One region of the Ruegeria sp. BB10 genome, then DNA from elsewhere that is predicted to be linked to it. Evidence: riboswitches for the same ligand, from Rfam matches in the RefSeq annotation. Region 1 holds a riboswitch; each other region holds the start of a gene.

Region 1 (5,838 bases):
TGGCGCATACAGGGATAGGGTCGGCCGAACCGGAAACGGGTTTGGAAAATGCCGTCATCCCGCTGGCCGGTATCGAAGGAATTGATGCGCTGATTGCCGGGCATTCACATCTGACACTGCCCGGAAACACACATGACGGGATTGAGCACGTCGATGCAAATCGGGGTCTGGTTCACGGAAAGCCGGTGGTCATGCCCGGTGCGTCCGGGTCATTTCTGGGGGTGATCGACCTGACATTGGACAGGGCGGGAAATGGCCATTGGACCGTTCAGGATCATCGCGTCAGTCTGCGTTCGATATGCCCAACCAAACCCGACGGCTCACCCAAGCTTATCCAGGAAGACCCTGTTTTGGCGCGCCTTTTCGCCCGGGGCCATTCGGAAACCCGGCGGCGCACGGCGCAACCCGTTGGCCAGACCGATCAGCATTTGCACAGCTATTTCAGTTTTTGCGCCCCGGACAGAGGTTTGATTCTGACCGCCGCGGCCCAGGCAGCAGCCCTGCGGCCCTATCTGCAGGACACGTCATTTGCGGATTTTCCTGTTCTGTCCGCGACCGCGCCTTCAAAGTTCGGGGGGCGTGCCGGCCCCCGGTTTTTCACCGACGTCCCGCCCGGCCAGATATGCCTGCGCCATGTCAACGACATGTATGCGTTTCCCAATGAGCTGCAGGCGGCAGTTGTCACCGGAGAGCAGATCAGCTACTGGCTTGAGATGTCTGCAGGCGTGTTCAACCAGATTACGCCGGGACATCAGACCACATTGGTCGACATCAACAGGGCGGGGCATAATTTTGATATTATACAGGGACTTACTTATCAATTTGATCTCTCTCAGCCGGCTCGGTTCGACGCTGGCGGTCACTTGATCGACCCCGTCAACCGGCGCATTCGCAACATTCGCTTTGACGGTCAACCGATGGCGGCCGATCAACGGTTCGTCGTCGCGCTGAACAGTTACCGTGCCAATGGCGGGGGTCACTTTCCCTTTGTTGATCAGGCCGAGCCCATCGCGCTGCCGAACCTGCCTGTTCAGCGCGTCTTGCAGGACTATCTGTCCGGCGCGCTGCCGCAAGATCCCTTGCAGTATGCGCCCTATCCTTTTGGCTTTGCCTCGATGCAGGGCGCGACTGCGCTATTAAGAACCGGCCCGAAGGCACAAACCCACATTGCCGAGCTTGAAGAATATGACCCCCACGTCGTCGGAGAAGACGATGAGGGCTTTTTGCTGATCCGTTTGACGCTCTGACGGGTTGTGTTTCCTGCGCCCGTTGCCTATATCAGACCCCGAGAGGTTGGCGCGGGCGAGCGCCTCGCCAACCTGGTCAGGTCCGGAAGGAAGCAGCCACAACGAGCCCCGCTTGGGTCGATGTCCAACCTCTCACTTAAACTTCCGACATTGAATTGTTGCGAACAGGCCTAGGCAATCAACCGTGGCCAGACAGCCGAATTGCGCCGGGCAAAGGCACCGATATGGCCAACCTCGGACAGTCCGAACTCGGCCGGAGACAACAAATGGCGGCGTGCGTTGGGCCCGTACAGATCAGCCAGCCGCCAGACCGCGTTCTTTGGAACCAGATCGTCATCCTCAAAGCTGAACAGATCCACTGGTGTGTCTGACTGTGCCCAGCGGGCCTCGGGCAAGGACACGCCGATTTCGGGCAGGTAGTTGCGCGGCGCAGTACACCAGCGGCGCCACTGCCAATAGACGCTGGCAGGCAGGTTCGATCCGAATCCTAGTGCCTTGCCCGGCAGGTAACCCAGCGCTTTTACGGCCAGGGGCGCGTGTCCGTACCAAAACAGCAAAGCCAACGCCCGATAAGGCCAGGGATGGTCCGACACAGTCACCGGCCCGGCGCAGACGCAGATCATACGGTCGATCTGATCAATATCGGGTTGAATCGGCCCCAGCATACCGCCGACGGAATGGCCGATGCTCCAGTGCTGCGCGTCGGGGTATCGCCTGCGCATCTCGGCCCGAGCCGCAGGCATGTCGATCAGCGCCCAATCCGCCATCGTGGCCTGAGCTGACTTCAATGGCCTGCTCTGCGAATGACCGAAATCGCTGTAATCATAGGTCAGACAGGCAATGCCATGTTCCGCAGCCAACCAGCGTGCGAAATGCTGATAATAGTCGCGCGGCACCCCGGTGGCGCTGTGGATCACCACTGCGATCCCAGATTCCGCCACCGGCAGGTACAACCGAGCCGACAGTTGGGTCGAACCAGAAGGAAACTGAAAATCCTCGGTTAAAACAGCTTGTGCGGTATCCAGCATGGCGCCCTCAATCTGAACCGATTAGTTCACCACCCCAAACGGCATCTTTTGCCACCCTAAGTCAATCCTGTTTCCGCATGACCACGCGTCCACTTTGCCCCACCAAAAGGCGGCTTGACTCAGGTCACCCCTACCCGCTAGCGATTGGGTGATGGTTCTCGTCCCCGGTCCCCGGGGCGGGATGAAAAGGGAACACGGTGCGGTTCTGCCCGGAATACCGGAACGAACCAAGGCCGCGACTGCCCCCGCAACTGTAAGCGGTGAGCAATGCCGAAACACCACTGGCCGCAAGGCTGGGAAGGTCGGCAACGCAACGACCCGCAAGTCAGGAGACCTGCCATCGAACAAGAAACCGAAACTCGGAAGGGGTGTCCGGGCAGGTCGTCAGCACGCTGCCACACCTGATCCATGCCCCCGTTCCACGCGCGGAGGGCGCAATATGATCTGGAAGACAAAGACACACCAATTTACCGCAACCGTTTGCCAACGCACAGGAAAAACCTGTCCGGCGCTGGCACAGATGGCGCGCGCGATCGTGCAGGCGATGGACGCGGTCGTTCCTGCGACGACGCCTGATTTTGAGTTCGACGGCAGCACTGAGCTGGCTTATTGCACGCAAGGATGCAGCGCACGGTTTCGCGCACAAAAAGACCTGATCCGGGTCTTTTGTGGAACAAGCGAGGATGCGCCCCTCGAGTCGCTGGATGCTTACGCAGATATGATGTTCGGCCAGGATGTGACCATGCGCCCCGCAGGCATGCTAACCACCCCCCCCTGCGCCATGCTTGAGGTCACAGCGATCCCGCCCAACCCGGTGGCACAGGCAGAGCGGCAGGTGGCGCTCTGATCTAGCCGCGCGTCCGCCCAAGGGCTGCCCATTCCATTTGGCCGTCGGTCTCGACGGCGCAGGACCGCACCGCCCGCAAACGGGCCAACGCTGTCTCGGGGTCTTCGCCATGCTCGACCATAAGGCGCAGCACGATCATCCCGGACCGGCCACAGCCGCCCCGGCAATGCACCAGCACCCGCCCCCCGCAGGACAGGATATCAGTCGCCGCAGGGCTGACACTGCCCCACGCCGCGTCAACCTCAGGAGGCGGCGTACCGAAATCCGCAACCGGCAGATGCACCCATGCGATATTGAGTGCGTGCAGGTCTTCGCCAAGCCCGCTTGCGCCCTCTTGCAGTATTTCGACCTCGGTGGTCATCGAGATCACAAGATCCGGCTGCCAGTCGCGGATCATTCCCAAGTCCCGCGTATACCCGCCACCGCGCCCCGGAAGGGGCGACAAGGCAACGGTGCCGTTTCCAATCTGAACTGAATGAAGTGCGAACTGGCTCACTACGGACCCTCCCTAATACTCGCTTCTAAGGCGTGCAAATTGTGCTGCAAACCGAAATTCACCCAAGCCTGCTGTGGACGCGGGCGGCAGGGGTCTCTACGCTGCATCGGAACCCGAATCCGACAGAGCAGATATGAACGACACGCCCAGCCCCGCCTATCAGGTTCTTGCCCGCAAATACCGCCCGGAAACCTTTGCCGATCTCGTCGGTCAAGACGCAATGGTGCGCACGCTGAAAAATGCGTTCGAGGCCGACCGGATCGCGCAGGCTTTCATCATGACCGGCATTCGCGGCACCGGCAAAACCACCACGGCACGGATCATAGCCAAGGGCATGAACTGCATCGGCCCCGATGGTGAAGGCAAGCCAACGACTGAGCCCTGCGGCCAATGCGAACATTGCGTGGCCATTATGGAAGGCCGCCACGTTGACGTGATGGAGATGGACGCCGCCAGCCGTACTGGTGTGAACGATATCCGCGAGATCATCGACAGTGTCCGCTATCGCGCCGCCAGCGCGCGCTACAAAATCTATATCATCGACGAGGTCCACATGCTGTCGACCAGCGCGTTCAACGCGCTGCTCAAGACGCTTGAAGAACCGCCCGAGCATGTGAAGTTCATCTTTGCCACCACCGAGATTCGTAAAGTGCCAGTGACGGTTCTGTCGCGCTGCCAACGGTTCGACCTGCGCCGGATCGAACCCGAGGACATGATCGGTCTGCTCGGCAAGATTGCGGCGGCGGAAAACGCTCAGATCGCGGATGACGCGCTGGCGCTGATCACCCGTGCAGCCGAGGGTTCGGCCCGGGACGCGACCTCGCTGCTGGATCAGGCGATCTCGCACGGTGCGGGTGAAACCAGCGCCGATCAGGTCCGCGCGATGCTGGGCCTGGCTGATCGCGGTCGGGTACTGGACCTTATGGACATGATCCTGCGCGGGGACGCTGCAGGCGCGCTGACCGAGTTGGGCGGGCAATATGCCGAAGGAGCCGATCCGCTGGCCGTGCTACGCGATCTAGCCGAGATCACCCATTGGGTCTCTGTGGTTAAAATCACGCCAGACGCAGCCAATGATCCCACCGTTTCGCCGGACGAGCGCGCGCGTGGTCAACAAATGGCCGAAGCCCTGCCGATGCGCGTCCTGACCCGGATGTGGCAGATGTTGCTTAAAGCGCTGGAAGAGGTCTCGGCGGCCCCGAATGCCATGATGGCAGCTGAAATGGCAGTGATCCGGCTGACCCATGTGGCAGACCTGCCCAGCCCGGAAGAGTTGATCAAACGTCTGCAAGACACGCCCCCACCGCCAAATGGCGGACCCGGTGGCGGGATACCGGCGCCATCGCATGCCGCGGTTCAGACGCAAGCGCCGGTGGCATCTTTTTATGCAGCTCCCGCCCATGGTGGGGGCGGCGGCGCACCCAGCGCGGCGTTGGCGCAGGATGTGCAGGCCGCCCTGGCACGCTATCCGACCTTCGATCATGTGGTCGAACTAATCCGCGCAAACCGGGACGGCGTGCTTCTGGATGAGGTCAAGCGGTCTTTGCGGCTTGCAGCCTATCAACCCGGGCGTATCGAATTCCAACCGACCCAGCGTGCCTCGGCCCAGTTGGCGCAACGTCTGGGGACCGCCCTGCAGCGATGGACCGGTAACCGCTGGGCAGTCACTGTCGTCAACGAAGGCGGCGGCGAGACGATCTATGAAAAGGAAAACGCGGCTGAGGAAGCACTGAAGGCAGAAGCCCGCGAACACCCGCTGGTGCAGGCGGTTCTGGCCCAGTTCCCGAAGGCGCGGATCAAAAGCATCGAAACGCCTGAGCAACGCGCAGCCAAGGTAGAAACCGAAGCCCTGCCCGAGGTCGAAGACGAATGGGACCCGTTCGAGGAAGACTGAGCCACTTCAACACACACACCCGAAATCCTCCCGCGCCCGCCACGGGCAATCGGCTGACGCCGATCGCTCTGAGCGGCCTTGGGCCCGGCAGCGCGGGCTTTGCCCGCGCTGCCGGGCCCAACGGGAGGAAAGGTCTTTCAAAGACCCTGACGACGGGCGGGAGCAACCCCACCCCCTTGTGCCACACGGGTACCGCCCGTATTTAGGCGACAAAGCGATACACAGGAGAATACCGATGCTCAAAGGACTCGGCGGTCTGGGCGACATGGCCAAGATGATGAAATCCGCGCAGGACTTGCAGGCCAAGATGACCGACATGCAGGAAG
Region 2 (5,838 bases), 800 kb from region 1:
GGTGATGACTAACCCCCCGGGTCTTCTGATTTCTGCCCCGTCCTCGGGAACAGGTAAGACGACGGTCATGCTGGGCCTGTTGCGGGCCTTGGCCGAGGATGGGCTGACCGTGCAACCGTTCAAAAGCGGCCCGGACTATATCGACCCTGCCTTTCATAATGCTGCTGCCGGGCGCTCCTCGTTCAATTTGGACAGTTGGGCTATGGGTGACCCGTTGCTGAGTGCGATTTCGGCGCAGGCTGAGGGTGCGGATATCGTGGTCGCCGAGGGATCGATGGGGCTGTTTGACGGCGTCGCCAAGCCGGGCGAGCTGGGGCACGGGTCCAGCGCCGAAACCGCCCAGCGCATGGGCTGGCCTGTGGTGCTGGTGCTGGATGTGGGCGGTCAGGCGCAATCAGCGGCGGCAACTGCACTGGGGTTTCGGATGTACAACCCCGACCTGCCGTTTGCCGGTGTGATCCTGAACCGTTGCGCAAGCCCCCGGCACGAGCGTCTGACCCGTCTGGGTATGGAGCGCGCCGGTCTGCCGGTTCTGGGCGTTTTGCCCCGGCGCGGTGATCTGACCCTGCCGGAACGCCATCTGGGCCTGATACAGGCGGTCGAGCATCCTGATCTGGAAAGCGCAATTGTCGGCTATGCCGCGTTTCTGCGCGAACATGTGGATCTTGAGGCGTTCAAGGTGGCGGCTTCCTCAGGCCCCAATGGGCCATCGTCAGCCGCGCTACCGCGCCCTCCGGCGCAACGGATTGCGCTGGCCCGCGATGCCGCGTTTTCCTTTACCTATCCGCATTTGCTGGAAGGTTGGCGCGCGGCGGGTGCAGAAATTCTGCCGTTTTCACCTCTGGCGAACGAGGCACCTGCTGCCGATGCCGATCTGGTCTGGCTGCCCGGTGGCTATCCGGAATTGCATGCGGGCACACTGGCTGCCGCCGACACGTTCCAGACCGGACTGCGCAAACACGCTGAATCCAAACCCGTGCATGGAGAATGCGGTGGATACATGGCGCTGGGTCAGGCCTTGATCGACAAAGAGGGCGAGCGACATCAGATGGCAGGCCTGCTGCGGCTGGTGACCTCGTATGAAAAGCGCAAGTTCAATCTGGGGTATCGGCGCGCAGAATTGCTGGCCCCGATGCCCGGTTTTGCAGCCGACACGGCTCTGCGGGGGCATGAATTCCATTATTCTTCGATCGTAGAACAGCCGGACGCACCGCTGGCGCGGGTGTTTGATGCTGAAGGTGCTGAAGGGCCGCAAACAGGTTCGGTGCGCGGGAACGTCACCGGTACGTTCTTTCACCTGATCGCCGAGGCCTCGGCATGAGCGGTTTCGTATCCTTCATAGGTTCCGGCCCCGGCGATCCTGATCTTTTGACCCTGAAAGCAGTCGACCGGATGCAAAAAGCAGATGCGGTGCTGTTTGATGACCTCAGCAGCGGCCCGATCCTAAGTCATGCGCATGACGATGCAGATCTGGTGGGCGTGGGCAAACGGGCCGGGCGACCCTCACCCAAGCAGGATCACGTAAGCCGCCTGTTGGTGGATTACGCCAAGACCGGTGCTCGCGTGGTGCGATTGAAATCTGGTGATGGCGGGTTGTTCGGCAGACTGGAGGAAGAACTGGTTGCCCTGCGTGCGGCCGGGATCGAATATGAAATCATCCCTGGCATCCCCTCGGCGGTTGCGGCGGCGGCGGCAGCAGGAATACCCCTGACACGACGCCTGACTGCGCGGCGGGTGCAATTTGTCACTGGCCACGATGTCAGTGGTAAACTGCCCGAAGATCTGAACCTGCCCGCGCTGGCCGATCCGGATGCAACGACTGTGGTGTTCATGGGCAAACGGACCTTTCCCCTGTTGGTAAATGCGCTGCATGAGCATGGCCTGCCGCTGGAAACACCAGCCCTGATAGCCGAATCCGTATCGACTCCCGACCAGAGCCTGCACCGTGCAACAATTGGCGCGCTGTCGCAAAAGCTGGAGGCCGAGATCGGCACAGCCCCGGCGCTGATCCTGTATGGCCCGTTGGCAGAGTTCGACAATGTTTGAGTTGTCTCTAATCGGAATTGGCACTGGCAACCCGGATCACGTGACCTTGCAAGGGGCAAATGCCATCCGCGATGCAGACCTGATCCTGATCCCGCACAAGGGCGAGAACAAGGCTGATCTGGCCGGGTTGCGCGAAGAGATCATTGCAGCTGTGACTGACACTCCGCCGCAGATCGCCTATTTCGACATTCCCAAGCGTCGGGCCGATGATGGTTATCTGCGCGGGGTCGACGAATGGCATGATGCCATTGCAGTGCGCTGGCACGAGGCGATTGCGGCCCACCCGAATGCGCGACAAGTGGCGCTGCTGATCTGGGGCGACCCGTCGCTTTATGACAGCTCGTTGCGAATCGCGTCGCGGCTGGACCCTGAGCTCACGACACGGGTGATCCCAGGCATCACCGCGCTGCAGGCATTGACGGCCGCCCACGCCATCCCGATCAATGATCTGGGCGCGCCTTATGTTGTGACCACGGGACGGCGGATCAGGGATGAAGGCTGGCCGGCAAATGCCTCGAAAGTAGCAGTAATGCTGGATGGCGAGTGTTCGTTTCAAACCCTGGACATGGCCGATTATGACATCTGGTGGGGTGCCTATGTCGGCATGAAAGAGGAAATCCTGATCAAAGGCGCTTTGACCGATGTGGCGCAGGAGATTCTGGACACCCGCGCCAAGGCACGTGCCGATCATGGCTGGATCATGGATATCTATTTGCTGAAAAAGCGCGTGATCTGACCTAAAAGGTCGCAAATGACGATTGCACCAGCGGCACCATAGAGGCTAAATGAACGCGTCTGGTCCTGCCGGAGACATCCGGATGCTAAGAGGGAATGTGGTGCGACTGCCATGGCAGCCAAATCCACAGCCGCCCCCGCGACTGTAAGCGGAGAGCCCCTGTTCAACCAGCCACTCCTGTTCTCAGGGGGAAGGCGAACAGAGGCATCGACCCGCAAGCCAGGAGACCTGCCAGGCGACAATTGAAACACCGGCCGTCGGGTGCGGCGGCAAAGGAGAATAAAAGATGGCAACACAAACGCAAACAGCATCCGCCTCGCGCGCTGGTATCCTTCCGGTCATGTTCGCGGTGGTACTGGGTCTGGGTATCATCACCCTGACCGGTCACGTACAGGCCGCGGCGCTGCATGACGCAGCACACGACGTGCGCCACGCGACCGGCTTCCCCTGCCACTAAGTCCATGTTCAGTCGTATACTGACCAGCGCGTTGTTCGCTGGTGCTGCAGCGGGGCTGATAGCCGCCTTGCTGCAGTTGGTCTTTGTACAACCTGTTTTGCTGCACGCAGAGCTGTACGAATCCGGTGAGTTGGTGCACTTCGGGGCCGAGGCCGTTTCGGCGCATCCCGAATTGCCGGGCATGTTTTCGGAACTGACCCGCGACGCGCTGAGCGTCATTTTCACCATGCTGACCTATACCGGTTACGCGCTGCTGATGGTTGCCCTGATGTCCGTGGCCGAAGGCCAGGGCCACACGATTGATGGCCGCACCGGCGTGCTGTGGGGTCTGGCTGGGTTCATCGCCTTTCATCTAGCGCCTGGCTTTACCCTGGCACCAGAGGTGCCTGGTGTAGCGGCGGCTGACGTCTATGCCCGACAGGTCTGGTGGTTTGCCACTGTTGGTGCCGCGCTTGTTGCGCTGTGGTTGATTGCGTTTGGCGGCAACCTGATCAGCTATGTGATCGCAGCAGCCCTGTTGCTGGCACCCCATCTGATCGGTGCGCCCGAACCGGATGTGTTCACCGGCCCCGTCCCGACCGAGATCGGCGCTCTGTTTGCCGCTCGCGCCTTTGGCATCGGTCTGGTGGCCTGGGTTCTGGTCGGTGCCTTTGCCGGGTATTTCTGGCAAAGCGAAGGCAAACGCGTCGAAGCAGCGGCCTGATCCTCTCATATAATGACGCGCCGGGTTCTGCCCGGCGCGTTTCTTTTTGCCCTAAAGGAAAGAAAAAATGGCACGCTCACTTGCCCTTTTTGCAATCGGCCTTGTGTTCGGTGGTGGTGCTGGTTTTGTGCTGGCGGCAGCCAATGGCGTCACGTTTGACGGCCACGATCATGGCGATCCGTCCCATCACGGCGGCGCGCATGCCGAAGCGATGGCCCATGACCATTCGACCACGGTAAACCTGCCCGCAGGGGCGGACGCCCCCAGCGTTGCAATCGCGCTGACCCAGGACCCGATGGCCGGGTGGAACCTGCACGTCATGCCGCAGAATTTCCGGTTTGCCCCAGAAAACGCGTCAACAGCCGACGTAGACGGCGAAGGCCACGCGCATGTTTACATCAATGGCGAGAAACTGGCCCGGCTCTACGGCAACTGGATACACATCCCCGACCTTCCGAAGGGAGAGGTCGAGGTTTCGGTTTCGCTGAACGCAAACAGCCACAGCGCACTGACGGTCGACAACGTACCGGTCAGCGCTGCCGTGACCGTTCAGGTCGATTAAAGCGCCGGTATCCGCGCGCGCAAACACATCCGAAGTCGCCCGCAGGGTCGGGCGTCTTCGATCCAACCTGCGGGACTGTCCAAATAGGCTTTGCAGGTCGCGACGATGTCTTCGGCATCGGTAACGATATCGACCCCCGAAAACACGTAAGACGCCCGTCCTGCGGCCTGCAATGCCAATGCGGTCGGCTCAGCGCAGCCACTGAAACAGGCGTGATCCGAGATGACGACCCGGCCATTCAGCCCTGCACGCACCAGCGCGTCATCCACGGCCTGCCTCTCGGCCACTCGGTCACGCGTTCCCGCACAACTGCTGCAAATCAATAGGCGTATCGGGTCCACGTGTGGCCTCGTGTTTGATGGTTTGCATGTTTCTGCGGCTTTCTAGACGTCGGCGCAATCCTGAATACGCACGGAAATGTGCGTGCGCGGAACTCGGATTTCTGGCATCACTCAGACAGTCACATTGAACGAGGCACCGTCATGCGCACGCTTTTGGGTTTGCTCTGTCTTCTCGCCCTGCCTGTCCGGGCCGAGGAACCATTGTCGGGTTGGGCAGTGTATCCAACCGTCAAAAGCTATGAAGAACTGGTCGCGGATACGAAGGCTGCGGTGAAGGAAAACGGGTTGATCGTGGTCACGCAGGCTGGTCCGACCAAGGCGGCTGCGGCCCGTGGCATCACTATACCCGGCAATCTGGTGATCGGTGCCTTCAACAACGACTATGCCGTGCGCGTTCTGGAAACCTCTGTCAGTGCAATGATCGAAGCGCCGATTCGTTTTTACGTGACCGAAAACGACGACGGCACCGCCACCCTGTCCTACAAAACGCCCAGCTTTGTCTTTGCCCCCTATGTGTACGACGGCGGAGAGCCTTTGCGCGATATTGCCCAAGAACTTGACACAAAGTTTCAGTCAGTGGCGGAATCCGCAGCCAAATAGTCACACTGACGTGAACCTGCTTGCGTCTGGCTACGTCCTCCGCAATCTGCTGAGCAACGAAAACTTCGGAGCATAACGAATGCAGGACCTCTCCCCCCGCGCGGCTGACCTTTTGGCCCAAAGACTATACGAGGCCGGATGCCGCCACGCTTTTGGCATGCCAGGCGGAGAGGTTCTGACGCTGGTGGATGCTCTGGAACAGGTTGGGATCACCTTTCACCTGACCAAACACGAAAACGCGGCCGGCTTCATGGCAGAGGCTGTCCACCACCGTGATGGCGCACCTGCCATTCTGGTGGCCACTCTGGGCCCCGGCGCGATGAATGGGATCAACGTTGTTGCCAACGCGCTGCAAGACCGGGTGCCGATGATCGTTCTGACCGGCTGTGTCGA
Region 3 (5,838 bases), 810 kb from region 1:
GTGACGGGTCTTTTCTTTGTTGCGTTTAGACAGTACAATTCCGCATTTGAAACATTCGCGATCTGTTCGCAGTATGTCCCGGGGCAAATTGAAACACTAACCCGATGTTTTTCATTGCTTTTTAACCGGATTGCAAATCCGTGTACACCGGTTCGATTCCGGTACTCGCCTCCACTTCTTTGATTATCTAACAAGTTTTCAAATGCGCGCAGTCTGCGCTATTCGGCCTGACCTCTCTGTGGGATAACTTCATAACCCGGCTCCTCCGGTTCATCATCGTGCATCTCGGTCGGGAAACCGGGCGCCGTGATATCCAGCCCGGTCGCGTCCTCCAACCGCTTGATAATATTCGGTGACAGTTCGCGTTCACCATAGCGGGCGATACCGTCGTCGAAGATGCGGATCATTACCGGGTTGATTTCCAAGGGCACTCCGGCGCGGTCTGCGACGTCTTGGAACAGTCCGATGTCCTTTTTGACAAGGTCCATGGTGAAAGAGATATCGCGGGACCCGTTCAGAATGACTTGGCTTTCCGTTTCATGCACGAATGAAGTGCCCGACGAAATCTTTATCGCCTCATAAGTGGTATTCAAATCCATCCCGGCCGCTTTGGCCGTTACCAGCGCTTCGGCACAGGTGATCAGGTTGGCGGTCGCCAGATAGTTGGTCAGAACTTTTAGGACCGAGGCTGAGCCCAACTCCCCCGTGTGCAGCACGCGCCGCCCCATCGTGGTTAAAAACGGCAGAATCCGCTCAAAGGTTTCGCGATCACATCCGGCGAAAATCGAGATATTGCCAGTAGCCGCCCGGTGGCACCCGCCCGAAACCGGGCAATCCACCGCCGCACCTCCACGCTCGATCACCATGGCGCCCAGTCGTTTAACCTCGGCTTCGTCGGTGGTCGACATCTCCATCCAGATCTTGCCCGGCCCGACCTCGGGCAGCATATCTTGCATCACTGCGTCCGAGGCCGCCGGGGACGGCAGGCAGGTTATAACGGCATCGCAGTCCCGCATCATCTGCGTCGGGCTTTCCGCGGCTTCGGCTCCCTTGGCCACAAACTCGGCCACCAAATCGGGGTTAAGGTCGTGAACCGTCAGGTCAATCCCGTTGCGCAGAAGCGAGCCGGACAGTTTGCCGCCCACATTTCCTAAACCGATAAATCCGACTTTCATGTTTCCCTCCTGACGGTCGTATTCGGGCCGAGTATCAGTGTTGTCTGTTAGAAACGAAAATGATTAATAATGCCAATTATGGTCAAAATAATTTGGTGATATATGGATCGCCTTCCAAACCCCACATGGTTGCGCAGCTTTGAAACCGCCGCGCGGCATCTGAATTTCACCACCACAGCAAAAGAGCTGGGCCTGACGCAGACGGCGGTCTCGTTGCATATCCGGTCGCTTGAGGCCGAGCTTGGGCAAAAGTTGTTCACCCGGAATGCCCGCCGGTTGGAACTGACTGAGCTGGGGCAGTCTTATTCGTTGACTCTGCGGCGTGCGCTTGGCGACATCGCCCTGTCCACCAACAGCCTGTTCGGCCCTGCCTCGCGCCAGACCCTGACAATCCGTGCGGCGATATCGACGGCCACCTATTGGGTCGCGGCGGAACTGCCCGACTTTACCGCTCGCCACCCCGAGATCCCCGTACGCCTTGTCTCGCACATCTGGAATGACAGCGTGGCCCCCGGCGATGTGGATGTGGAAATCCGGCTGGGTTATGGCGATTGGCCCGGCGTTCAGTCCGAAAAGCTGACAGATGAAAAGCTGGTACCGGTATGCCGGGCCGGGGACTCGCCCGCGACCCTGAACGTACTGTGGCAAGGCCCTCTGATTCATATCCTTGGATACGAAGATAACTGGGCGCGGTACTTTCAGGCCAACGGGCTCTCGCTTCCGGACCAGCCGCCCCGACATTCTGTGGACACCTCGGTCGCAGCACTGCAACTTGTGATGGCCGGGGCGGGCTATGCAACGGTTCTGGAACGGTTCGCCAGGAATGCGATCCGGCAGGCTGCGCCGATTGCAATTGCGGGCCCTGCGATTCCCTTTGCCCAGTCGCATTACCTGATCAGTACACAAGGCTCTGCGCAACCGACCGCTGCGGCAGGGTTGTTTTGCGCCTGGCTGCGGGAACGGCTGTCCATGCATGCCGCAGATTGACACAGGCTGGTCGCTTTTTTGGTTTGAACGATTTCACCATGCGCCTCGTGCTTGACAAGCCCCCTGCCCGTGCCGCATGTCGCATGCGTTGGTGTCCATCTTCGGATGGATGAAAAGGGAATGCGTCAGCGGGCAACCGTCAAACGCAGCCGCCCCCGCGACCGTGACCGGAGAGGGTGCCCAATGCCACTGGCCCGCAAGGCCGGGAAGGCGGGACATCTGCCGGGGCAAACGCCCCGACATCCGCAAGCCGGGAGACCTGCCAGCGCCCGAAGTTGAAACCGGACGGGGTGATCCGGTGTCGGGTCCATGTGCAGACGTGGCCCGCATGAAACCCCGTCCCCTGCAAAGAGGATTTGGGGGGATGAGAGACGTGACCGAGACTGCACCAGTCGAGCTGCTGGTCTGCACGACCTGTCGGCGTGGCCTGCCGATTGAAGACGATGCGCAACGTCCAGGTGCCCTGCTGCACAAGGCACTGGAAGACGCAGATTTGCCCGAAGGTATCGTGCTGAAGCCGGTCGAGTGCCTGTCAAATTGCGATCAGGGTTGTTCCATAGTGCTGCGCGGCGGACCGACCCGCTGGACCTTTGTGTACGAAAACCTGAACGAAATCGACCATGTCGACACCATCGTCGAAGGCGTCTCCAAGTATCTCGCCGCCGAAGACGGTCTGGTCAAATGGCGCGAACGTCCCGAACATTTCCGCAAAAACTGTGCGGCCCGCATTCCCCCGATTGGAGCCCTGAAATGAGCAACCTCGAAAAACTCCCCGTCACTGTGATCACCGGCTTTCTGGGCTCGGGCAAAACCACGCTGGTCAAACATCTAATGCAGAACCCGCAGGGCAAGCGTCTGGCCGTTGTCGTCAATGAGTTCGGCGATGTTGGCGTCGATGGCGATATCCTGAAGTCCTGCGCCATTCCCGATTGCCCCGCAGAAAACATCATGGAATTGGCCAATGGTTGCATCTGTTGCACCGTGGCCGATGATTTCATCCCGACCATCGAAGCCCTAATGGCGCTGGAACCGCGCCCTGACCACATCCTGATCGAAACCTCGGGCTTGGCCCTGCCCAAGCCGCTGCTGAAAGCCTTTGACTGGCCCGATATCCGTTCGAAAATCACCGTGGACGGCGTGATCGCTCTGGCCGATGCCGAGGCTGTCGCCGCCGGTCGCTTCGCCCCGAATGTCGAGGCTGTGGACGCCCAGCGCCTGGCCGATGACTCGATCGACCACGAAACACCCCTGTCCGAGGTTTTCGAGGATCAAATTTCCTGCGCCGACATCATCCTGCTGACCAAGCCCGATCTGGCTGGCCCGGAAGGCGTTGCCAAAGCCAAAGAGGTCATCGCGGCCGAAGCTCCGCGTCCCCTGCCCGTCGTTGAGGTCGCGGAGGGGGCTGTAGATGTCCGCGTTGTTCTGGGCCTTGAGGCAGCGGTCGAAGATGACATGGATGCCCGCCCCTCGCATCACGACGGTCACCACGATCATGAACATGACGATTTCGAAAGCATTATCGTCGAGTTGCCGGAACAGACCGATCCGGCAGCACTGGTTGCCAATATCGAACGCTTGGCAAATGAGCTGAACATCCTGCGGGTCAAAGGTTACGCCGCTGTCCAGGGCAAACCGATGCGCTTGTTGGTGCAGGCGGTTGGCGCACGCGTGCGACATCAGTACGACCGCCCATGGGAACCCGGCGAAGAGCGCCGCTCGCGTCTGGTGGTGATTGCCGAACATGACGACATCAAAGAGGCCGCGATCCGCGAGATCCTCGTGGGTGTGACCGAGGCCGCCGAGTAAGCCATGCACGTCGTCTTCCGCGAAAGCCACGGGCTCGAGGAAACCGAGACCCCGACCGATCTGGGCCAAAGCCCGGCGGATCTGGTGGTGCTGTCCTTTTCGGACAGCGACCTCGGAGCTTTCGCGGCAGGCTGGCATCGCGGTGGCGGAGCTGAGGGGCGGATGCCCACGATGCGGTTGGCCAATCTGACGGCGCTGAAACACCCTCTGTCCGTCGATACCTACGTCGAACAAACTCTGGAAGGTGCGAAAGGCATTCTGATCCGCCTGATCGGCGGCGTGCCTTATTGGTCCTATGGCCTGCAGCAGGTTCTGGCGCTGGCGCAAGACAAGGGCATCGCGCTGGCTGTCCTGCCAGCGGATGGGCGCGAAGATACGCGGTTGGACGACTTTTCCACCCTACCCGTGTCAACTCTGCGGCGGCTGGCGCATCTGTGCGATACCGGCGGCGAAGTTGCAGCGCAGGCCGCGCTGGCACAAATGGCGCTGGCGGCGGGGCTTTATGCAGGCCCTGTGATGGGGGCCAAAACCATCCCCGAGTGCGGCGCCTGGTGCCCTGACCGTGGCGTGATCCCAGTGGAAAAGGCGTTCACGGGCGATGCAAAACGCATTCTCGTGAGTTTCTACCGCGCTTACCTGACCTCTGCGGACACCGCCCCGGTCGCGGCCCTGATCCGTAACCTACGCGCGCGCGGGTTCGAGGCTGTGGGCCTGTTCGCGCCGTCGTTGAAAGCCCCAACCGCCGCCGAATGGTTGCGCGGAAACATCGTAGCAATGCAGCCGTCGGCCATCATCAACGCCACTTCATTCTCGGGCAAGGGCGCGTCTGGCACATCTCCGCTGGACGCGGCTAATGTCCCTGTGTTTCAGGTCGCTTTGTCAACTGCACGTCGCAAGGCCTGGGCCGAGGCGGAACGTGGCCTCTCGCCCGCCGACCTTGCCATGCATGTGGTGTTGCCCGAGGTAGACGGGCGGATTTCGGCGGGCATCGCCTCATTCAAAGAACCCGGGAAACGTGACCCACATCTGGAATACTCGCGATTTGCCCACCGGGTCGAAGATGAACGGATCGAGGCCATCATCGACCGGGTGACCGGGTGGCTAGCTTTGCATGACAAGCCCAAGGCCAATCAAACCCCGGTGCTGGTGCTGTCCACTTACCCTGGTAAGGACTGGCAGATGGCCCATGCTGTGGGGCTGGACGCGCTGGCCTCAGCCGAGGCGATGTTGGCCGATCTGCAGGGCGAAGGGTACGACACCGCCCCCGCCCAACCCATTACCGAAACCCTTATGGATGCAAGGGTATCGTGGCCGCTTGCGGATTATCTGGCGGCGCTGGCCGATCTGCCGGATGAATTGCGCAGGGACCTCGAAACCGTTTGGGGACGGCCCGAGGATGATCCAGCATTAGCAGACGGCGCTTTCAATTTCACCGCTTTGCGTCGTGGCAAGGCCCTGATCGCGCTGCAACCCGAACGCGGCACGCCCGAGTTGCGCGAGGATGATTACCACGACCTCTCACGCACCCCACGCCACGGCTATGTGGCCTTTTATCTGTGGCTGCGCAGAGGGTTGGGCGCGGATGCGCTGATCCATATCGGCGCGCATGGCACGCTGGAATGGCTGCCCGGCAAATCGGTCGCCCTGTCGGCGAATTGCTGGCCCGAGGCGCTGATCCGCGATCTGCCGGTGATCTACCCCTTCATCGTCAATGACCCCGGCGAGGCCGCGCAGGCCAAGCGCCGGATCGGGGCGGTCACGTTGGGTCATATCCCACCCCCGATGAAGGAAAGCGGCACGCCCGACAGGATGGTGCGGCTGGAATCCCTGCTGGACGAGTTTTCGAACGCCGACGGGCTGGACCCCAAGC
Region 4 (5,838 bases), on a different contig from region 1:
GTAATAGATGCCGGTGCAACGGCCCTGCGATCCCACGGGCGATATGAGGGACCATCAGGCCGACGAAACCGATTACGCCTGCCACCGAGACGAACACAGCTGTTGCAAGGGCCGCGACAAAGAACATGCTGAACCGCAGCCCCTGCACCGGCACGCCCAGCGTTGCAGCTGTCAGGTCTCCGGTCAGCAATGCGTCTAGCCAGCGGGCGCGATAGAGCGCGTAGGCCAGAATAAGCAGCAATCCGGCGCAGACCAGCGGGAACGTCTCCCACCGGGCTAGGCCCAGACCGCCCAGCATCCAGAAGATCACCGAATGCGCGGCGCGGCTGTCGCCTGCGAAGATCAAATAGTTGGTGATGGCAGAGAACAAGAAGGACACGGCCAAACCGGCCAATATCAGTTTCTCGGGTGCGCTGGTGCGCAACCCGTGAACCAGCGCCAGCACGATACCCGACGCTACAAGTCCTCCGCAGAACGCGGCCAGAGGTAAGGTCCAAAAGCCCAGAATATCCCCGGTCACTGTGATGACGAACACGGCACCTGCCGCCGCGCCCGAGGACAGGCCAAACAAAAACGGGTCGGCCAAATCGTTGCGCGTTGTGGTTTGCAAAACCACACCGACAATGCCCAGACCAGCCCCGATAACGGCCGCGAACAAGGCGCGCGGCAGGCGCAGGTCAAAGACGATCCGGTGCAGCGGCGACATCACTCCTTCACTCAGCCCCGTTCCCAGCAGTATAGCCGTGACCGTGTCCGTGACAGGGATGGATGTGGTGCCATAGATGGTGGACATCAGTAAGAGGGCGGCCAATACGGCCGCCCCCAGCACAAGTGTCAGGCCCAGTCGGCCCATATCAGTTGAGGCCTGGATGCATGGCCTGAGCCATTTTCGAAATCGCTTCGATATTTGCCGGTCCGGGGGTCAATTCCTCGTACCGCAAACCGATCCAGCGCTCGTTTTTCACGGCTTCAGTCTGCGACATCACTGGATGTTCCTGCAAAAATTTGAACGTGTCCGCAGCGCCATTGCCTGTCTGATAATCAAGCAGCACAAGGAATTCCGGGTTTGCGGCGGCGACCGCCTCCCACGAGGTTCGACCCCAGCTTGTTTCCATGTCGTGGGTCACGTTTTCACCACCCGCGGCAGCAATCATAGCATCGGGGATGGCGAACTTACCTGCGGTGAATGGCGCGTCCGCCGGGCCGTCCAGCAAGAAAACGCGGGGTTTCGCCAGGTCGGCAGTCTGCGCTTCGATCACTGAGAGTTCGTCTTTCCAGCCCGTGACCAGCGCCTCGGCCTTGTCTTCAACGTGCATGACCTGACCCAGGCGCAGGACGTCATTGAACAGCAGGTCCATGCTGGCTTCGGGGCGATCCTTGTCCAGATGCACACAGCTTTCGGTCAGGATCATGGTCTTGATACCAAAGGGCTCCAGCGTATCCGGAGTCACATCTCCGCCCGGCTTCATGCCGTAATACCAGCCAGCAAAGAACAGGTCGGGTTCCACGGCAACAAGGTTTTCGACAGTTGGGTATTTCGGTGCCAGTTCGGGGATATCACCGCGCAGGGTGTCGAATTCCGGGCTGGTTTTGTACCAGCCGGTGATGCCGGTCAGACCGACGATCTTGTCCTGCAGGCCCAACGCGAAGGCCATATCGGTCATGTTCATGTCATGCACAACCAGACGCTCGGGCTGGGTTTCGAACACCAGCGGCGCTCCGCAGTTGTCGACGGTGACCTCGTGGGCGGACGCGCCGCCTGCCATGGCTGTGACCAGCGCCACGGACCAGATGTGTTTCATTGGGGAAGGTTCCTCGGTTTAGGTTGAGATTGTGGATTTTCGGATATCCAGCGCTGGAATCACGCGGCCTTCGTGGTGAAAGCACAGGTATTCAACGCCAAAAGTATCGCGGACCCGCTCGGGGGTCAGCACTTCGGCCACGGGGCCAAATCCCGTCAGCCGCGTTGATTTCATCAGCGCCACGTGGGTGGCAAATTCCGGGATCATGACAAGATCATGGACAATCATCACAACCGTGATGCCGAGTTCGGCGACCAGAGACAGCATCCGACCCTTGGCATCCGGATCGAGATGGTTGGTTGGCTCATCCAGGAACAACAACGATGGGTTCTGTGCCAGTGCCCGGGCGATATGCGCGCGTTGACGTTCGCCCCCGGACAGTACCGCCATGCGCTTGTCTGCCAGCGCGCCAAGGTCGGTCAGCTCAAGAATTCTGTTCAGTTCTCTGGCATGTTCATTCGCCGAACGGTCGGCCCAGATCGGAATCTGGCCCATGGCAACATAGTCCCGCAACAACAGCCTGCCATCCGGCTGCTCTTGCTGACCCACAACCGCGATCATGCGGGCGCGCTCCATGGCGGGCATATGTTTCAGGCTGCGTTTCTTGACCAATACCTGGCCCAGCACAAGCTCAGCTGCCCCGCACAGAAGGTTTAAAAGCGTGGTTTTCCCCGCCCCATTCGGACCGGCAATTGCCAGTATCGCGCCCTCGGCCAATTCAAACGAGACGCCTTGCAGAAGAACGTCACCATTGAGCGCATAATATTCGAGATCACGCGCAACCAGAAAAGATGAGGTCGTCATGATGGCTCCTCCAATTGAATTCGAGGCAAACGAGAAAGGGTTTTTGCAAATAGTGGTTGCGGCCGGTCCGTCGCGTTGGTCCAACCGTCTGCGACGTTGCGGTACTGATGTGCGAATTCCGCCAGCGCGTTGACATCTTCTGCAGTTTCAATATCGCCGAACAGGTACTGAGCTTTGCCAGCGGCCTGAAATCCGACGGTCGTTGGTCGCGCGCAGCCCGCCATGCAGGTAACGGTGCGCACTGCGAACCCGGTCGGCAACCTGCCGGTCAACGCATTGCGCATGACATCAACAGGCAATGCGCCGGTACAAGTCGAGCAGATCAGAAGGAAATGGTCAGGTGTTTCCGGCATTGTCCGCTCCGCTTGAAGCCAAGCGCGGACAGAAGGTGCCGATCATGTACACACGTTTCAGACGTGCCATCAAAGCCTCCTTCCAGGACGCCCCGCCCCGGGTTGGTTGAACATGTGATGGCAGGTCTCCTGACTTGCGGGTCGATGCTTGGCCATCCTTCCCGGCCCAATGGCCAGTGGATTTTGGCGTCGCTCACCGCTTACAGTTGCGGGGGCAGTCACGGATTTGGCGCCAAAGTGGCGAACCGCACCGTATTCCCTTTTCATCCCTTGGGCGTACCATCGGGAACCATCTGGCCCTTGCTTGTCTTAGACTGGGGGCCATGTCAATCACGATTTGAAACAACAACTTTTCGATCGGAACTCAAACGCTCTGGGTTTCGAAATCTGCCGCATGCGTTTTCGCTGCAAGTGCGGCACCCAGTGTCGCATGGGTCGCGACAGCATACTGTGTTAGAGGTGGCAATTTTTTCCTCATGTTTGAGAATTTAATTTGAAAACAGTCGATTGCCGGTCACGCGCGAGCGTTCGGGCTTCGGCCTGGCTGAGTGACGCGAGCGTTTCTTCTGATGAAAGCCCCTTGGCCCGCGATTTTGACCAGATGCGGCGTGCGGATACCGGGGACCATGGCAACGCCGCTTCTGACAACCACTGTCGCAACGGGGCTGGAAGGCCGTCAAACACATCCATCGGATCGGTTGATCGATGCTTGCGGCGCAAGCTGCATTGCCCGAGGTTACGTCTCATGCTTCGGTTTCCGGATTTTCCACTGGGTCCAAAACCAAGACGAGACGGGATTCACTGGTACCTTCGATTGGAGGCGAGCGATGCACCACCCCTGACGATGGTCGCTCGGGCCAGAGTGTTCCCCGTAGCAGGATCGGAGCGCCGGTCTGAACGGTAAACACAAGCGCGGGATCGTTTCCATCAGTCGAGGTGCCGTATTGTGTTCCAGTGCCACGATAGGTGCAGACCAACCGGGCGGTGACAGCATCGGTATGAAATTTACGGCAAGCATTGGTGGTGACAACATCCAGCCGCAGCCGCAGGAAGTTGGCGTTCATCAGCTCGCAGAACATGTCGGCCAGAGAAGTGATATCATCCTGAAGCCACGCTCTTTCAGTCCCGTTAGGCATACCGGAGATATCGCAGAGTTGCCCCACGGTCGTCTTAACGGCGCTTGGTGGAAGAATGACTCGCCCACTTGGCAAAGCCTTGGGATCAAGTTGGTCAAGCCAGCTTTGCATATCCGGCGGGGTTCGCCGGCGCCAAATCAAAGCGGCACAGTTTGGCTGTGCAAAAGTGCGGATTGCCGCCGGATCATCTGCGAAGTTCACACCGGTGACCTTGTCTTTCACGGGCTTTCTAACGAAGTTCATGCGGCATCCTCTGCCCGGCGCCAAATCGGGAAGGGGTCCGGCAGGTTCGGCAAATTGTCGGGCCCTGACGCCGTAACTGCTGGAATAAGGCAATTGTCCAATCGTGCCTTCAAACTTTGCCAGTCGATCCCGGCACCGATGAAAACGATCTCTTGACGGCGGTCGCCCCACGGCTCTTGCCAGTGGGCCTGCATATAGGCGCGGGCGCTGTCATGTGCGGGGCGTCGCTCTTCGGGAACTGATGCCCACCAGGTGCCGAGTGGTTTGACGCTGGACAATGCACCGGCGAGTGAAAATTCAGCCACCCAGTCCGGGCGTGTCGAAATCCAAAAGTGGCCTTTGGCCCGGATCACCCCTGGCAGATCACCGTTGAGAACGTCCAAAATGCGTTCGGGAACGAACGGAAGTCGCGCCCGGTAAACGTATGACGCAACCCCGTATTCCTCAGTCTCAGGCACATGGCCGGCAAAGCCGTACAGTTCCTTTGCCCACATCGGGTGTTCATGGGCTTGCTCGAAGTTAAACAGGCCGGTGTCCAGGATCTTTTCTGCGGCAACTTCCGAATGGTTGGTCTCGATGATCTCGGCATCTGCATTCAGACTGCGGATGATCTTGCGGGCCGCATCAACTTTTTCTGACCCCGCATCATCAACCTTGTTCAGGATCACTACATCAGAGAATTCTATTTGATCCGTAAGCAAGTGGACCAGAGTTCGCTCGTCTTCCTCTCCCATCGTTTCGCCTCGGTCTCGTAGGAAATCGTGGGACGAGAAATCGTTCAGCAAGTTCACCGCATCGACAACCGTTACCATGGTGTCGAGCCGCGCCACGTCCGACAAGCTGTCGCCCGCTTCATCTCGGAAATCGAAAGTTGCTGCCACAGGCAATGGTTCGGAAATGCCTGTGGATTCAATAAGCAGGTAGTCAAAACGTCCTTCCGCAGCGAGGCGCCGGACTTCCTCCAAAAGATCGTCCCGAAGGGTACAACAGATGCAGCCATTCGACATTTCTACCAGAGTTTCATCCGTCCGGCTGAGTTCGGTATCGGCCCGTACCAGATCGGCGTCGATATTCACCTCGGACATATCGTTGACGATAACCGCGACCCGACGCCCTTCGCGGTTGTTCAGGATTCGGTTCAAAAGGGTGGTCTTGCCCGCCCCTAAGAAGCCGGAAAGGACGGTGACAGGAAGTCGGGTATCTGACATGGGTTGCTCCGAATGGTGCCTTGAGAGTCACGTAACTTACGCAGTTACTAGACGAATGCAACAGTTATTGTTACGTGTGATATCTGTTTGGAGAAGAACGACAAATGAAGCGCAATAGCCGCCTATCCCTCGCCCTGCACACGCTCGGCCACATGGCCGGAGATCCGAATCGTAAGCGTACATCTGCGGATATCGCCGAGCATTCAGGGACGAACCCGGTGGTGGTACGCCGCGTCTTGGGACGGCTTCGTGACGCGGGTCTGTTAACTTCGGAAAAAGGCCACGCAGGAGG

The links. Region 1 has a riboswitch for cobalamin ahead of ACR3EP_RS12325 (hypothetical protein). Riboswitches for the same ligand answer to the same signal wherever they lie in the genome.
Region 2: another riboswitch for cobalamin. It lies ahead of ACR3EP_RS08055 (CbtB domain-containing protein); the one in region 1 lies ahead of ACR3EP_RS12325 (hypothetical protein).
Region 3: another riboswitch for cobalamin. It lies ahead of ACR3EP_RS07985 (DUF1636 family protein); the one in region 1 lies ahead of ACR3EP_RS12325 (hypothetical protein).
Region 4: another riboswitch for cobalamin. It lies ahead of ACR3EP_RS20235 (DUF1636 family protein); the one in region 1 lies ahead of ACR3EP_RS12325 (hypothetical protein).

What each region holds. Positions count from the first base shown of each region.
Region 1 covers NZ_JBQFIW010000001.1:2,380,121-2,385,958, forward strand. The annotation lists gene ACR3EP_RS12310 (bifunctional 2',3'-cyclic-nucleotide 2'-phosphodiesterase/3'-nucleotidase) at 1-1,247, shown strand, start outside; RNA gene ffs (signal recognition particle sRNA small type) at 1,287-1,385, shown strand; gene ACR3EP_RS12320 (alpha/beta hydrolase family protein) at 1,418-2,275, opposite strand; cobalamin riboswitch at 2,411-2,631, shown strand; gene ACR3EP_RS12325 (hypothetical protein) at 2,715-3,122, shown strand; gene ACR3EP_RS12330 (protein-tyrosine phosphatase family protein) at 3,124-3,618, opposite strand; gene ACR3EP_RS12335 (DNA polymerase III subunit gamma/tau) at 3,752-5,512, shown strand; gene ACR3EP_RS12340 (YbaB/EbfC family nucleoid-associated protein) at 5,748-5,838, shown strand, end outside.
Region 2 covers NZ_JBQFIW010000001.1:1,582,927-1,588,764, forward strand. The annotation lists gene cobM (precorrin-4 C(11)-methyltransferase) at 1-12, shown strand, start outside; gene ACR3EP_RS08040 (cobyrinic acid a,c-diamide synthase CobB) at 5-1,321, shown strand; gene cobA (uroporphyrinogen-III C-methyltransferase) at 1,318-2,046, shown strand; gene cobF (precorrin-6A synthase (deacetylating)) at 2,039-2,782, shown strand; cobalamin riboswitch at 2,826-3,032, shown strand; gene ACR3EP_RS08055 (CbtB domain-containing protein) at 3,069-3,239, shown strand; gene ACR3EP_RS08060 (CbtA family protein) at 3,244-3,942, shown strand; gene ACR3EP_RS08065 (hypothetical protein) at 4,010-4,504, shown strand; gene ACR3EP_RS08070 (DUF1636 family protein) at 4,501-4,845, opposite strand; gene ACR3EP_RS08075 (DUF302 domain-containing protein) at 4,987-5,445, shown strand; gene ACR3EP_RS08080 (thiamine pyrophosphate-binding protein) at 5,525-5,838, shown strand, end outside.
Region 3 covers NZ_JBQFIW010000001.1:1,569,359-1,575,196, forward strand. The annotation lists tRNA gene ACR3EP_RS07970 (tRNA-Ser) at 83-174, shown strand; gene ACR3EP_RS07975 (NAD(P)-dependent oxidoreductase) at 219-1,175, opposite strand; gene ACR3EP_RS07980 (LysR substrate-binding domain-containing protein) at 1,278-2,162, shown strand; cobalamin riboswitch at 2,235-2,443, shown strand; gene ACR3EP_RS07985 (DUF1636 family protein) at 2,527-2,916, shown strand; gene cobW (cobalamin biosynthesis protein CobW) at 2,913-3,968, shown strand; gene cobN (cobaltochelatase subunit CobN) at 3,972-5,838, shown strand, end outside.
Region 4 covers NZ_JBQFIW010000002.1:267,503-273,340, reverse strand. The annotation lists gene ACR3EP_RS20250 (FecCD family ABC transporter permease) at 1-853, opposite strand, end outside; gene ACR3EP_RS20245 (ABC transporter substrate-binding protein) at 855-1,802, opposite strand; gene ACR3EP_RS20240 (ABC transporter ATP-binding protein) at 1,821-2,606, opposite strand; gene ACR3EP_RS20235 (DUF1636 family protein) at 2,603-2,959, opposite strand; cobalamin riboswitch at 3,062-3,268, opposite strand; gene ACR3EP_RS20230 (DUF6525 family protein) at 3,434-3,706, opposite strand; gene ACR3EP_RS20225 (DUF1826 domain-containing protein) at 3,703-4,317, opposite strand; gene ACR3EP_RS20220 (GTP-binding protein) at 4,335-5,546, opposite strand; gene ACR3EP_RS20215 (RrF2 family transcriptional regulator) at 5,651-5,838, shown strand, end outside.